3 regions of the Lysinibacillus sp. FSL K6-0102 genome follow, and region 1 is predicted to be linked to each of the others. Evidence: riboswitches for the same ligand, from Rfam matches in the RefSeq annotation. Region 1 holds a riboswitch; each other region holds the start of a gene.
The links. A riboswitch is a leader RNA that binds a small molecule or an ion and turns the genes downstream of it on or off. The one in region 1 is predicted to bind thiamine pyrophosphate.
Positions count from the first base shown of each region.

Region 2: another riboswitch for thiamine pyrophosphate. It lies ahead of NYE73_RS13415 (ABC transporter substrate-binding protein); the one in region 1 lies ahead of thiT (energy-coupled thiamine transporter ThiT).
Region 3: another riboswitch for thiamine pyrophosphate. It lies ahead of thiM (hydroxyethylthiazole kinase); the one in region 1 lies ahead of thiT (energy-coupled thiamine transporter ThiT).

Region 1 covers NZ_JBBOPH010000001.1:4,139,007-4,142,289, forward strand. The annotation lists gene NYE73_RS21100 (hypothetical protein) at 1-225, shown strand, start outside; gene map (type I methionyl aminopeptidase) at 255-1,010, opposite strand; gene thiT (energy-coupled thiamine transporter ThiT) at 1,173-1,733, opposite strand; TPP riboswitch at 1,868-1,975, opposite strand; gene NYE73_RS21115 (DUF4870 domain-containing protein) at 2,101-2,424, shown strand; gene NYE73_RS21120 (hypothetical protein) at 2,480-2,602, shown strand; gene NYE73_RS21125 (AAA family ATPase) at 2,643-3,283, opposite strand, start outside.
Region 2 covers NZ_JBBOPH010000001.1:2,646,292-2,649,574, forward strand. The annotation lists gene NYE73_RS13405 (ABC transporter permease) at 1-660, opposite strand, end outside; gene NYE73_RS13410 (thiamine-binding protein) at 660-950, opposite strand; gene NYE73_RS13415 (ABC transporter substrate-binding protein) at 952-1,947, opposite strand; TPP riboswitch at 2,101-2,211, opposite strand; gene parC (DNA topoisomerase IV subunit A) at 2,320-3,283, opposite strand, start outside.
Region 3 covers NZ_JBBOPH010000001.1:3,592,635-3,595,917, forward strand. The annotation lists gene mbcS (acyl-CoA synthetase MbcS) at 1-868, opposite strand, end outside; TPP riboswitch at 1,059-1,156, shown strand; gene thiM (hydroxyethylthiazole kinase) at 1,240-2,007, shown strand; gene thiD (bifunctional hydroxymethylpyrimidine kinase/phosphomethylpyrimidine kinase) at 1,995-2,819, shown strand; gene thiE (thiamine phosphate synthase) at 2,809-3,283, shown strand, end outside.

The DNA of each region.
Region 1 (3,283 bases):
CTTTGGGCAGTGATTTTACTTACTTTAGGAGGAGCCATTGCGCTACATATCCGTTTCCATCACTTTGATGTTATGTATCCAAGTGTTTTTATTTGGGCTTATATTGGAATCGCCATACATAATGGTTTTGATGAGCTACTTGTTACTACAGCCGCTTTATTTTTATGCGGTGTTCTCTTTGTTGGCATTTTATTTATTAAAAAAAATCCTGCCTACCAAAAATAAATTGGTTAGCAGGATTTTTTCATTACATCCTATTCTTCGTCTAATGACGTTAAGATAATTGGTTTATCTTTTGTTACAATGACTGAATGTTCGATTTGAGCTACAAGTGATTTATCAGGCGTCACGAATGTCCAGCCATCACCTGCTTCTACGATATGCTCTGCCTTTGCTGAGATAAATGGCTCAACCGCAAGGACCATACCTTCTTTCATAATAGTAGAATCCCATGCATCGTAATAATTTAAAATATGGTTTGGTTCATCATGTAAAGATTGACCTAAGCCATGACCTGTTAAATTCATAATAACAGTTAACCCATTAGCATTTGCCTCGCGTTCAACAGCTTTACCAATTTGATTTAATTTAGATCCAGCCTTTACCTTTGTCATTGCTCGATCAAAGGCACTTTTAGCAACACGGCAAAGCTTTTCTTTGTCCTCATAGCCATCACCCACAACAAATGAAATACCTGTGTCAGCAAAATAGCCATTTAAAGAGCCTGAAACATCAATATTTACGATATCTCCCTCTTGAATAACACGCTTTCCTGGAATACCATGTGCTACTTCTTCATTGACGCTAATACATGTATACCCTGGAAAATCATATTCTCCCTTTGGTCCTGAAATAGCGCCAGCCTCTGCAAACATGCGACCAGCAATTTCATCAAGCTCAAGTGTTGTAACACCTGGTTTTGTGGCAGCTTTCATTGCTTCGCGAATTTCAGCACAAATGCGTCCTATTTTTTTAAAAGCTTCAATCTCTTCTTGCGTTTTTACAATCATGTATAACGTCCCTTTCATCTAATATCTATTCTTTAATATAACATAACTTTTTATGCGTATAACGATAAACGCTTTAAATATTGTATGCTTTCCTACTTTGCAAAGTGCTAAAAGAGTTATTCACGACAAAAAAGTCCCTCCACTCATGTGAAGGGACTAGCGTTAAAATTTTCTTTGCATTAATTGGGGAGCGGCTGTGAATAAAAGAACACCAACGACAGCCGTTAAAATGGTTGCTGGTAGCATATATGTACCATTGTAGATGATGGAATAGATCCATGCATTCTGGTCACCCGCATATTCGGCAAAAAATACAGCACCAGCAATTGTATGTGCTGTGTATCGTAAGAAGCCCGCGAAAACGGTACCTATGATTATATAAAGTGCCATTTTTGTTTTGTTCATATGTTTAGCAGCGTCTAACACTGGTCCACGTACAACCGCCGCTAATCCTACAACAGTAAAAGCAACACCATAATCTAGTAATCCTTGTAGCCAGTGCACGATATAAGAACCAAACATTGTTTGCATAACACCCACAAGTAGTCCCGTAGTAAGACCAGCTACTAAGCCCCAGCGAAATGCTATTAACATAATTGGTACCATAACAAGACTAACTGAGCCGCCTTGTGCCCATACTTTAAAGGAAACCTGATCCAGTACGAGACCTATCGCTGCAAAAATCGCAATCTCCACTAGCATTAATAGTCTTTTTTTGTCCATACATATTCTCTCCTTTGTTCCGATGTAGGATACAAGAGCAGGAATAGAAAAGCGCTGATATGTCTCTTTCTGACACCTTTTTTCCTTTACGGACGAAAAAACGATGTCAGGACAGAGCCTCACATCGTACAAGTGTCGGTTTCTATCCACATCCCTACGCAAGCGTTAACTTACAGGTTCGAAGAGTCAAGGCATTACGTGCCCAGTCTCAGCTGACATCATCAGCTCCCCTTGTGGTCGTTACATCTGAATTTATTTGAACACTCTCATTGTACGCAAAGGATTGAAGGATTACAACCTTCCATACATCATTTTTTTGAAACTTTGCTGTTTTTCATGCGTAAATATTTAAAAAGGAGGTACAACTATGGAGAATCAAAAAATTTTAGCTGCCTTTAGTTATCTTAGTATTTTCTTCGCCCCTTTTATCGTTCCATTAATTGTATATTTCGTGACTAAAGATAGTGATGTAAAAAAACATTCGATTCGTGCACTTGTCTCTCATTTAGTTCCTTTTGTTTTTGGCATCCTGTTCTTTATTGTCTTTGTTTTTTCCACATTTAGTTTAGATCCAACCTCCAGTAATAATACAGTGATGATTATTTGGTTTGTTTCATTCGCCATCTATGCTCTCGTCTCACTAGGTATTGTGATTTGGAATATAATTCAGGCTGTTCGTGTTATCCGTTAATGTTTTATTTTTAAGTGAAACAGGTAGTAGTAATTGTAAAAGGAGCTGTTTTGGGATGAAAGTATCAAACGTTGTAAAAACTGCCGTTAAGTTAGCACCTATTGTTATTCCTATCGTAAAAAAAGTAATGGCTGCAAAAAAGGGCACAACGCCTACAACCACAACTCGAAAAAAATAAAACGGAGGCGTATTCCTTTTAGAGGAAATACGCCTTCGTTTTATTTCACTTCAAAATGGGTTTGACTATGGCCATTTAATGTTTTTTCCACATGTAAAACTGCTGGCATCGCAGATTTCAATTCAGGCACATGCGAAATAACGCCAATCATACGACCAGAATCCTGCAAATCAATTAATGTATCGATTGCTTTATTTAGTGATTCCTCATCGAGCGAGCCAAAGCCCTCATCAATAAACATCGTTTCAATATGAATATTACCTTGGTAGCTTTGAATCACATCTGCCATCCCCAATGCAAGGCTCAACGAAGCATTAAACTTTTCGCCACCTGATAAAGTTTTGACATCTCGTAATTGATCTGTATAAGCATCATAAACATCAAGACCAAGGCCACTTTGCTTCGCATGCTTTTCTAATCTATCTGAACGTCTAAGCTCAAATTGACCGTTTGATAAATGATACAGACGTATATTGGCAGCTTCTGTAATTTGATCTAAGTAGTTAATTTGTATATAACGCTCAAAGGATAGCTTTTTCGAATTTTGTCCATTTAATAATCCATAGAGCTCCTTTACTCGTCCTGCTTCTTGTTCAAGTAAATGAAGCTCTTTCGCTATTTCTTCCACCCTTTCACTAAAGCCTTGGCATGCTTGTATAAAGCCATTCATCTGTTGCAAAC
Region 2 (3,283 bases), 1.5 Mb from region 1:
CACAAATACGCGATCCGTACGGAAGGAGGACTGGGCTAGGGTCATGTAAACACCAATACCCTTTTTTGCACCAAGCCACTCCGCAATCACAGCCCCCATCACACTATATGTAGCCGCAATTTTAATGCCTGAAAAAATAGCAGGATAGGCATAAGGCCATTCCAGCTTCCAAAAGGTTTGTGCCCTTGTAGCACCAACCATGGCAAAATAATGCTTTAATTCTGGAGCTGTTTGTCTAAATCCATCCATCGCTGCAATGACAATCGGGAAAAAGCACACAAGACAGATAATGATAAGCTTCGGTAATAAGCCAAAGCCAAACCAAATAATAAGGAGCGGTGCCAAGACTAGAATAGGAACATTCTGCGACATAATAAGAATTGGATAAAACAGTTCTCGAATAAATGTAAATCGATGCAACACTATTGCCACCGTTAGCCCACAAGCGATGCCAATGGCCAAACCTAGTAGAGCTAATTGTACTGTAGCGAATGCATGTGGTAGAAAGGTTTGATACGACTGGATGGCTTCTGACAAAATACTACTTGGTGTGGGAACTAACCAATGAGGAACTTCAGCAAACCGCACGATTAGTTCCCATATGAACAAGAGGAAGGCAATAAAAATTATCGTCCTTCCCTTCTGTAATGCACGTTTCATTACTGATATTTCTCCGTTAATGTATCCATCGTAATACCCGTTGGCTGATATAAAATTTTCACTTGTGTAATGACATTAATGGCACCAAGTTCAATCATTTTCTCATTCATTTTTTCAATGATTTGGAGCAATGTTGAAAGCTCACCCTCCATCGTTGTTTCCAATGGATGTACCTCATATTTCACCCCAGAAGCATCGATCACCGCAATTGCTGCATCGACATATGGTATAACATCTTCATATTTCTCTGTCTTCGGAATGATTTGTACACTGATTAATGAATTTGCCATCTTATTTGGCCTCCTTTTTAGGTAAGAAATCATTAGTAAAGGCTTTTTTCGCATCAAATTCGCCCTCTAGTACTTGATTGCTTGACATCCATTTCGCGTAATTTTCCCACACAGAAAGCTTTTGCTCTCCCCATTGCTTGGCATCATCCTGATATTTATCAGCCAGCCATTCCTGACTTTTATGCACTAACGCTTTATCTAAATCAGGGGCCGCTTCGATTAAAATATCAGCCGCTTCACTTGGGTTTTCAATTGCGTATTCATAGCCCTTCGATGCAGCTGCCACAAAGGCTTTGACTACATTCGGGTTGTCCTGTATCATTTTTTCATTTGTAGCTAAAACTGGCGTATAATAATCCAATTGATCACTATAATCTGTAAGATATAGCATATTAATCTTTTCCCCACGCAGCTCAGCCTCAATCCCAGTCCATGCATAATAAATCCAAGCAAAATCTATATCTTTTTCCATCATTGTGAAGAAATCTAAATCCCCTGCATTGACGATATCTAGCTTATTAATATCTGCCTTTTCTTTTTGCATGAGTGATTGTAAAACGGCTTGCTCTAATGGCGCGCCCCAACCACCATAGGTTTTACCTTCAAAATCCTTTGGCGATGTAATGCTCTTTGAAGCAATAGAAGCAAAGCCAGATGTATTATGCTGTATAATTGCTGCGATGGAGACCAGCGGCACATCCTGGACTCGTGCCTGTGTTATGCCTTCCTGATAGCTCACGCCAAAATCCGCCTTTCCAGAAGCAACAAGCTGATCTGCGCCCGCCTCACCAGGCATAATAATATCAACATCTAAACCCTGTTCCTCAAAATAACCGAGTTTTTTGGCAACATATAGTCCTGTATGATTTGTATTCGGCGTCCAATCCAGTACCACAGACACCTTTTTCAGCTTGTCTGCAGCCTGCTTGTCATCCTTGTCACTACAGCCTACTAATGTCAATAGTGCTGCCAATAAAATAAAAAACCATTTTTTCATGCGAAAGCCTCCCAGTTTGTAATATGAAAGTGTTCATGAATGAATGTTGTCACCAGAAGAAAGCGTATACAATGTTGGCAAGCTGTTGCTTGAAAACATAAAAAAACGCCTAGGATTCCTCCCAGACGTATTGCAATCAATCTTCAAAACTTTGCTTTTTGAATAGATGTTCCCTACGCTGGTACGAGCCAAATCAGGTTCAAAGGGTCAGCGTCTATCGGACACAATCTCAGCTAGCAATTACTAGCCCCCCTACATTCTTTCGCTATGAACTTTTCGATGATTATTATACCCATAGTTTCACTTAAATGACAAGGTGCTATTTTGGAATAGAGCTTAAAGCCCAGTACTCCTTAGAGACTGGGCATGCATTTAGCTTGGTTTCTGTTCTTTTTTGGCTGTTACAACATGAGAAATTGCTCCATCTGTTGCAATATCCACTTTAAATGAACCATTGGAATGGCGATCCGCACGAGACAATGCTTGTACGTCAATCATCTCTTGAACACCTTTTTCAGTTTCAATCACAACCTGCTCCTCGTCTGTTGCTTGAACAACTGCCACAATTCGGTGAGGGTTTGCTTTTAACTCTGTTAATACTTTTAGTCCACGTTTTGCACGACTTGCTACTTCAACTTCAGCGACATTCATTTTTTTCACGGCCCCACGCTGTGTCACAATCACTACATATTGGGTAACATCAGGCTGTAATACATTGACTCCAACTAAGGCTTCTCCATCTTTTAGTGTGATCCCTTTCACACCACCTGTTTTCACACCTGTCACAGGTAGTTCCTCCATTGGGAAACGAATCGCATAGGCTGTATCCGTTGTGAGCATCAGCTCCACGTCATCAGTCACAAATGATGCATAGATCATCGCATCACCAGCCTTGACATTCATCGTTTTAATTGGCTTTGAATAACGCGTTACCGCATAGTCTGCGAGTGGTGAGCGCTTAATTTGGCCATCTTTTGTGGCTGTGAAAACATACGTATTTGGCTGGTCAAAGGTTTCGAAACCATAAACCGCAATAATCGATTCATCTTCCCCTGTTGGTACAATACTTGAAATATGCTGGCCGAGATCCTTCCAGCGTATATCAGGCAGCTCATGAACAGGCTGATAAATATAATTGCCTCGATTTGTGAAAAGCAGTAGATGGTGCTGTGTATTTAAATTTGCTTCATACAATAAATAATCCGAATCCTTCATGGCAAAATCTTGCCCGTTTGAAGCGGCATGAGAACGTATGGATGTACGTTTAATATAACCATCCTTCGTTACTGTCACGACAACCTCTTCACTTGGCACAAGGACATCCAATGTAATTTTG
Region 3 (3,283 bases), 550 kb from region 1:
TGGCACTTAGATCATATTCATGTAAATTTTCAAGCGCTGCCATAAAACGATATTCAGTTGGTGTACAGCATAGTACATTAATTTTGAATTTCTCAAGCAATGCTAGATAAGAAGCTGCATCGAATTTACCTTTGTAGACAAATGCAGTAGCACCACTACCTAAAGTAGCTAGAAACGGACTCCATATCCATTTTTGCCATCCTGGTGCTGCAGTTGCCCAAACAATATCATTTTCTTGTACACCCAACCAATGTGGTGCTGTTGTTCGTAAATGTGCATAGCCCCAACTATGCGTATGCACTGCTGCTTTGGGATTTCCTGTTGTTCCACTTGTATAGGCTAAAAATGCATTGTCTGTGCTTTTTGTTGGGATAGGATTTATGTAGATTGTAGGTTGATTATGCATTTTTTCAAGTATGTTCTGCCAAGGTTTGTGCGCATTTCCTATGACAAATTGCAGTAAGCCTTGTAAATTTCCTACTTGATCAAACTGTTCGATATAGGGTTCAAATGCAATAACTGCTTTAGCATTTGCATGATGAATTCGATACTCAATATCCTTTGTTCTTAACATTTCAGAACTTGGAATAATGGTTAAACCCGCTTTCAATGCAGCAATATATACAATATATGCTTCCACAGAGCGTGGGACCATCACTAAAATGACATCACCTTTCTTTAAACCTTGCTTGGTGAATACATGTGCTACTTGATTTGCTTTTTCCAATAAATGTGCATATGTAATACATTGGATGTCTTGGTTTTCTTCATAAATGATTAAAGCATTTTTGGCTGCATCCTGAGCATATTTTTCAATTTCCTCTACTATGTTATACCATTCTGGTGCAACTAAATCTTGTCTTTTCATGGCAATTGCCCCCTTTTGTTATGACACATTATAAAACTCTTTTTTCAGCATTTTCAATGGTTTGTGCTTAATTTCGGTAAAGTCATGACAACTATCATACCCTCCTATATGGCATCGGTCACATTTTATCTATAGGAAAACTTGCTATTGAATACAAATGAAAAGTATGGTACATTTTGGTCAACTAAAAGCAAGATTGCAGGGGGACTCGTAAGAGTTGAGAAGGTAAAACCTGACCCTTTGAACCTGTTAGTTAATACTGACGTAGGGAGCAATAAACATCGTTTTCAGATGAAAGGCTCTTTTCGTGCATTTTTACACAAAAAGAGCCTTTTTTGCATGCTTACGTCCATCCCTAAAGGAGGACTACAATGATTTTTCAAACAATTCGTCAACAGCAACCACTTATCCATTGTATAACCAATTATGTAGTGGCAAATTTTCAAGCAAATGGTTTATTAGCGATAGGTGCTTCACCAGTAATGGCCGATGACTACCAAGAGGTAGAGGAGATGGTGGCCATTGCTCAAGCATTATTAATTAATATTGGAACACTTAATGATCGCACAAAAAGTGCCATGTTATTAGCAGGTGAAAAAGCCAATAAACTTGGTATTCCTGTTATTTTAGATCCTGTCGGAGTTGGAGCCACAACTTATCGTAAGGAAACCGTAAGATACTTACTTGAAAACATACACTTTGCCGTGATTCGCTGTAATCTCGGCGAGCTAGCAGCAATAGTTGGTGTAAATTGGCAACAAAAGGGTGTAGATAGTGGTCATGGCACTATCGCTACGGAATTAGAAGCCACATCATTGGCTCAACGCTATCAATGCATTGTTATTGTCACAGGAGAACGCGATTTTATAACTGATGGCAAGCATAGCCAATGGATCGCTGGTGGTCATCCACAAATGACGGAAGTAACGGGTACAGGTTGTTTACTTAGCGCAATTTGTGGCGCAGCCTATAGTGTAAGCCATAATCCTTACCAACAATTAACAGAAACACTTACTTACTATAAAAAAGCAGGTGTACTGGCATCCGCATTTACTGCAGACATTGGTGATTTTCAAATAGCCTTACTCAATGCTATACATCGCTTATCAAAGGATGGTGCAGCTTCATGCATATTGTAACAACAATCGCTGGCTCAGATAGTGGTGGAGGCGCGGGTATACAGGCTGATTTAAAAACATTTCAGGAATTAGAAGTGTTCGGTACTTCTGTTATTACTGCTCTAACTGCTCAAAATACTTTGGGTGTAACAGGTGTTTGCCCTATTGACGTTTCCTTTATAAAAAAACAATTAGAGGCCTTAGTAGAAGATTTTCCAATCGCTGCGATTAAAACAGGAATGCTTTATTCCTCAGAAATTATCAAAGCAATTGCACACCAGATCAGGGAGCTAAACATTCCACTGATTGTTGATCCGGTGATGATTGCAAAAGGTGGGGAAAGCCTATTACAGCAAGAAGCTATCGATGCCTTACGCTCAACTTTATTACCACTTGCTACGGTTGTTACGCCCAATATACCCGAGGCAGAGACACTTACTGGGAGATCTATTCATCATTTTGAAGATATGAAAGAAGTAGCTCAAAGCTTGTTACAGCTAGGTGTACAATGTGTCATCATTAAAGGTGGTCATATAGCAGATCCACTTTATGCCATTGATTATGTATTTTGCAAAAATGGACGTTCTTTTTCTTTGCAGTCTCCACGAATCCAAACAAAAAATACGCATGGTACTGGATGTACATTTTCCGCAGCACTTACTGCTTTTCTTGGACAAGGATTTGCTCTGGAAAATGCCATTATGGAAGCTAAAAAATATATCCAATTAGCTATTATGTTTAATTTATCGATTGGAAATGGTCATGGACCCACTAATCATTTTGCTTATCAACAGTATAAGGAAGGCTGTGAGGTGATTATTCATGAAACGTGAGGATTTGGAGCTTTATTTTATTATGGGTACGAGCAATGTTCCTCCTCAAGAACAACCTATCTATATCCTAGAAAAAGCCTTGCAAGCAGGCATTACAATGTTTCAATTTCGTGAAAAAGGTCCTCACGCGTTAACTGGACTTGCCTATGAACAATTTGCACGCCAATGCCAAAAACTATGTCATCACTATCATGTGCCCTTTATCATTAATGACGATGTTGATCTAGCGATACGACTAGGAGCTGATGGTGTTCATATCGGACAAGATGATTTACCTGTAAGTGTAGCACGTAAAAGAATCGGGAACATGATTCTTGGTGTATCTGTCCATTGCGAGGAAGAATTGCAAATAGCTATTAACCATCAAGCTGATTATGTTGGTATCGGTCCAATCTTTCCAACATCCTCTAAAAGTGATGCACAACCACCATGTGGTACATCTTTTTTACAGGAGGCTCATTCAT